2 linked regions of the Granulimonas faecalis genome follow. The main gene of each other region encodes a partner of the protein of the gene in region 2 in a complex. Links are inferred from orthologs where the notes say so. Each region holds a gene or a part of one and is shown on either strand. Other genes may lie near its edges.

Region 1 (2,794 bases), 550 kb from region 2 along the record:
CGACGTGCCCGGCGACCCCGAGGACTACGTCCACCGCATCGGCCGCACCGGCCGCGCCGGGGAGTTTGGCTGGGCCCTCACCTTCGTGACGCCCGACGACGTGGACGACATGCTGGCCACCGAGGCCCTCATGGGCCGCACCGTGCCCGCCTTCGAGCGCACCAAGGGCCTGGACCTGGGCACCACGCCGCCCGAGCTGGACCCCGACCGCGTGCCGGCCAAGGTGAGGAACCTGCCCGCCTCCGGCAAGCACCGCAAGAGCCGCACGAAGGCCGCCGCCGCAAAGGCCGTGGCGCGCCAGGCCAAGCGCGACAAGGGCCCCCGGCCCTCCCACGGCAAGCCCAAGGCAAAGGCCGGCGAGCGCGAAACCGGCAAGAAGACCAAAGACGCCACGGCCAAGAGCCCTACGGCCCCTGGCGAGAGGGGCAACCGCAGCAGCAACGCCAAGCGCCAGGGAGCTTCGACCAAGGGCCGTGGCAGCCAGGGCCGCGGCGACAGCAGCCGCGGCAACGGGCGCCCCGGCTCTCGCAAGCGCAGCGGATCATCTCAGCGCGAGAGCGGATCCGGCCAAGGCTGGCAGAGCTACAACGGCCCGCGCCCCTCTAAACCCGCCCGCAAGAAGGGTCGCCGCCCCGGCGATCTGGGCGGAAAGACCCGCTCCAAGAGCGGGCGTCGCTAGGAGCTGCGAGCAAACCCGCTTTGTGCCCCCTCGACCCATGCCAGGGAAGCCTCTGGCATGGGTTTTTCCTTATCGGTGCTACGCAAGCCCGTGCCAGAGCGCTCCTTGGCATGGGTTCTCGCCGCTTGGCACCACTAAAACCCATGCCGCAGGGCCAGCTGGCATGGGCTTCTCCCCGCACAAGCCCCAAAACCCATGCCAGAGGCCCCCGCGGCATGCCCTATCCCCGGAGAATGACGCAGGATGGCACAATGAAGGGACTTCCCAGCCGCCAGCCTGCCGAGGAGCCCCTATGGACCAGCTCTCCCCCTTCTGCACCTGCACCGACCAGGTCTGCCCTTATCACCCGTCAAACCACGACCGGGGCTGTGCTCCCTGCATCGCCAAGAACCTTGCCGAGCACGAGATTCCCAGCTGTCTGTGGAACCTTGTCGACACCGCCAAGGGCCAGCCGTCCTACTCCATCCGGGCCTTCGCCGAGCTCGTGGTGGAGAAGGACCTCCGCTGACATCCACCAAAAAAGGGGCGCGGTCCAAACTCGAACCACGCCCCTTGGACCACCGCGCCCGCTACTCGAACCAGATCACCGGCTCCCCAACCTTCACGGGGCCGGGCCCGCGCTTGCGCATGGTCATGCCGGCGGGCGCCTCCAGGACCACCACCATGACGGTGGGGTCGTAGCCGGCGGCGCGCACGGCGTCGGCGTCCATGGTCACCACGGTCTGGCCGGCCGTCACGGCGTCGCCCTGGGCGGCCGCGACCTCAAAGCCCACGCCCTCGAGGTCCACGGTGTCGATGCCGCCGTGGACCATGACCGAGAGGTCCCCGGCCTCCACGCCGAACGCGTGCCCCGTGGGGAACAGCGCCGAGAGGGTGCCGTCCACGGGCGCCGCGAGCGGGCCGCCCACGGGCACGATCGCCACGCCGTCGCCCATGGTCTTCTCGGCGAAGACCGGGTCGGCCACCGACTCGATGGCCACGAGCTCGCCGTCGGCCGGCGAGAGGACGCGGGGCCCCTCGGGCGCCTTCTGCGCCTTGCCGGCCCCCTTGAACATGCGGTCGAACAGTCCCATGAACCTCTCCTTCCTCAAGCCTCCCACGCAGGGCGGCCCTCAAACTGTCTAGCCGTTGTTGATGCGCCAGCTCGCAAAGGCGCACAGGGCCGCGAGCACAACCACCACGATGGCGCCCGACACCTCGGCCGCCTTGGCGCCCCACGGACGCTCCTTGCGCCAGCGGGCGCGCTCTTTGGCCGTAGGTCTCCAAACACGCCACAGGAGCAAGACGATGCCGGCCAGCCCCGCCACGTTCTGCATGAGCATCTCAGCGCAGAGCAGCCCCACGAGGTTGGCCGCCGTGTAGCCTCCGCCGCCGTCGGCGTAATGCTTGTGGGCCAGATGGAGCAGGTAGGCCACGAGCGGTTGGATGCAGGCGGCAAGAAAGCTCACCGCAAAGGCGGGGCTTCAGGCGAAAAGGTCCTGCAGGCTGGCGATGCCGGCCGCATCGAAGTTGAGCGAGCCCGAGACGGCCATCCCGGCAAAGGGGCTCACAACGAGCAGCGCTTCCACGACGAGGAACATGCGACGGGAGCCCCTCCCGACCAGACGCGCCGCGCGTCACGGGAGCCGCGACGCCTTCGGCCTGCTCCCGAGACTCGCGGCGCTCGGGGTCGAGGCGCGTCCCGCGGCTGGCGGCCTGGGCGCGGTTTTTCTTGGCCATGGGCGAGGCTCCTTTCTGGGGCCGACGGCGGCCACGGGAGCCGGCGAGGCGAGCAACGCCCCGCCGGCCCAAACGATTATGAACTATATAAACTTACGAGAGCTCGGGCCAGAATCCTTGTTGGCCTCGATGAGGTCGTCCGGGACGTCCTTGGCCACCTTGGCCGAGGGGATGGTGGCCGAGGGGGTGAGGGCCTGCCAGAGCTTCTGGTAGCTGCCCTCGGCCCAGGCCTGGACCACGGGCTTCTCCACGGAGACCTGCTGCTCCATCATGCCCTTCTGGAACTGCGGGATCTGACCCTGGCAGATCTTCTCGTAGCCGTTCCTACCCACGACGCAGGGCACCCCCACCATGGCGGTGGGGTCGAAGTTCGAGATGGCGCCGTCGTTGGGGACG
Region 2 (2,867 bases):
GCTGTTGAGGGTGTTGGAGGTGCCGTCGCCGGTCTTGGCGAGCACGTACATGGAGGTGGTGGCCGTGTAGGTGTTGGGCAGGAAGCCGTAGCTCACCACCGCGCACACGAGCGCGCACACCACCGGCAGCGCTATGACCAGCCTCAGGTGCTTCTTGAGGAGTGCGAACAGTTCCAGGAGGGTCATGGGCCCCTCGTCCTTTCCTTGGGTGCAGATACCTTTGCGTGAATGTGTCTAACCATTCATGCTGGGGGCAATGATAGCACCCCCCCCCATCGCGTTTATGACCGATGAGGTGATAGGAGGCCGGTCCCCTCTCGTATTCCTGTCTGAAGTCCGTGGTATATAATGTATGGATTTCTACCTGCAGTTTTACATCAGGTACCGAGTCTGGGTGTAAACAAGGCACCTTGATTGTTCTGTGGCGCCAGCGCAAAGCCTTCATATCCTTTTAGGACGCTCACCGTTGCAATAATATCCCTCTGGTTTTAGAGGGTAGTTTTGTGGGAAGTTTTCTTACAATTAAAGGGCAGTTTTGGTGGAATGGGCTGCCGGGCCAAGGTGGCTGCGGCACAGAAAAAGGCCCCCGTCCCTGGTGGGGACGGGGGCCTTCGATGCGCCTGTCAGGCAGTTATGAGGGGCTCGGGGCTACTTGGCGGCCTCGGCCAGGGCGTCCTTGACCTCCTCGGCGGTCTTGAGCCTCATGACCTTCTCGGCCAGGGCGTCGGCCTCGGCCTTGGTCCACTCGGAGATGGTCTTGCGGGTCTTGAGCACGGAGGGGGCGCTCACGGAGTACTCGCCCAGACCAAAGCTGATGAGCATGGGGATCAGCAGCGGGTCGGCCGCGGCCTCGCCGCACATGCCCACCATGATGCCGGCCTCGTTGCCGCACTCCACGATGCGCTTGATGGAGCGGAGCACCGCGGGGTTGTAGACGCTGTAGAGGTAGGCGATGGCGTCGTTGCCGCGGTCGGCGCACATGGTGTAGCCGATGAGGTCGTTGGTGCCGATGGAGAAGAAGTCGCACTCGGCGGCGAGGTCGTCGGCGATGAGGGAGGCCGCGGGGGTCTCGATCATGGTGCCGACCTCGATGTCGGGGTTGTACTTCACGCCCTCGGCGTCGAGCTCCTTCTTGCACTCCTCCACGAGCTCCTTGACCGAGCGAATCTCCTCGAGGCAGGTCACCAGGGGCACCATGATCTTGATGTCACCGAAGGCGCTGGCGCGCAGGAGGGCCCGGAGCTGCACCTTGTACTGCTCGGGGTTGGACAGGCAGTAGCGGACGGCACGGTACCCCATGAAGGGGTTCTCCTCCTTCTTGAGGTCCAGGTACGGGATCTCCTTGTCGCCGCCCACGTCGAGGGTGCGGATGATGACCGGCTGGTCCTTCATCTTCAGGGCCACCTTCTGGTAGGCCTTGAACTGGTCCTCCTCGCTGGGGAGCTCCTTGGCGTCCATGAACAGGAACTCGGAGCGGAACAGGCCCACGCCCTCGGCGTCGTGCTCGATGGCGCCGGTGGCGTCGTCGGGGTTGCCGATGTTGGCCACGAGCAGCACGCGGTCGCCGTCGGCGGTCTCGGTGGGCTTGCCACGGTAGGCGTTGAGGGCGGCCTTGGCCTCGGCGGCCTTGGCAGCCTCGGCGCGGAAGCCCTCGAGGGCCTCCTCGTCCGGGTTCACGAAGACCTCGCCCTTGGTGCCGTCCACCACCACGGTGTCGCCGTTGCGGCAGATGGTGCAGGCGTTGGGCACGGAGAGGACCGCGGGAATCTCCAAGGCGCGGGCGATGATGGCGGAGTGGGAGGTGCGGCCGCCGGTCTCGGTGACGATGCCGGCCACGTTCTCCTTGTCGATGTCCGCCGTCATGGACGGGGTGAGGTCGTGCACCACGACGATGGAGCCGGCAGGCAGCACGGAGAGGTCCACGACCTCCTTGCCCAGCAGGTTAGCCAGAAGGCCCACGCGGATGTCCTGCACGTCGGCGGCGCGCTCGCGCATCATGGGGTCGTCCATGCCGGCGAACATGCCGTAGAACATGTCGCAGACCTCGTCCACGGCCTGCTCGGCGCTCATGCCGGTGTTGATGCGGTTGTTGATCTCGTCGATCATGAACGGGTCGCGGGCCATGTTGATGTGGCCGATCATGATCTGCGACTCCTCCTCGCCCACCGTGACCGCCATGCGGTCGGCCTGGGCCTGGGTGCGGTCGCAGAAGGCCTCGAGGGCGCCGTTGTAGCGCTCGCGCTCGGCGGCGGGGTCGTTATGGGCCGTGGGGGTGTAGCTGAGGTCCGGCTCAACGGCCACCTGGGCCTGGCCGATACCGATGCCGTCGGAGCCGTTGACTCCCTGGAACATTGGTTCCTCCTTCTCGCCGCCCCGGGGCGGCTCTCTCTCGGATGAAAAAGGGGGCGCGGCGCTTGGGTCCAAGCGGTCGCGCCCCCCGAGGTGAAACAGGGCTATGGGCTCTTGGAAGCCCGAGGGGCCTTAAGAGCTACTCGCCGAGGCCGCTCTCCACGAGCTCCACGGCGGCCTTGAGGGCGTCGGCCTCGTCGGATCCCTCGCACACGATCTCGATCTCGGTGCCGGCACCGAGGCCGCCGGCCATGATGGCCATGGGCGACTTGCCGTTGATCTCCTTGCCGTTGCCCTTGATGGTGACGTTGGAGCTGAACTTGCCCATGGTGGAGGCGAAGAGGCCGGCGGGGCGCATGTGGAGGCCGGTGGGGTTGATGATGGTGACGGTCTGAGAAACCATGTTCCTTCTCCTTTTAATAAAGGCTTGCTTACCTGCCCCTTTGAGGGCTCCAGGAAGGGGCACCCCTCCCCGTTTTACCGAGTTGATTGTACCAGCGAGCTTAAAACTGTCTGCG

What was found. Proteins that work in one complex are often made in the same cells at the same time.
Region 1: the proteins of ptsP (region 2) and OR600_RS01155 are in contact, whole or in part, in an NMR structure (PDB 2MP0), measured with the Escherichia coli proteins. The link is inferred for Granulimonas faecalis from one-to-one orthologs.

The regions. Positions count from the first base shown.
Region 1 is NZ_BQKC01000001.1:248,595-251,388, reverse strand. It holds OR600_RS01155 (PTS sugar transporter subunit IIA), read right to left. Parts: upstream 1,753-2,794; coding sequence 1,249-1,752; downstream 1-1,248. Other genes in the region: OR600_RS01150 (hypothetical protein), read right to left, coding at 1,801-2,127; OR600_RS01160 (DUF6485 family protein), read left to right, coding at 972-1,187; OR600_RS01165 (DEAD/DEAH box helicase), read left to right, coding at 1-679. UniProt on the Escherichia coli protein: The phosphoenolpyruvate-dependent sugar phosphotransferase system (sugar PTS), a major carbohydrate active transport system, catalyzes the phosphorylation of incoming sugar substrates concomitantly with their translocation across the cell membrane.
Region 2 is NZ_BQKC01000001.1:797,570-800,436, reverse strand. It holds ptsP (phosphoenolpyruvate--protein phosphotransferase), read right to left. Parts: upstream 2,353-2,867; coding sequence 649-2,352; downstream 1-648. Other genes in the region: OR600_RS03620 (HPr family phosphocarrier protein), read right to left, coding at 2,489-2,752; OR600_RS03630 (YveK family protein), read right to left, coding at 1-186. UniProt on the Escherichia coli protein: General (non sugar-specific) component of the phosphoenolpyruvate-dependent sugar phosphotransferase system (sugar PTS).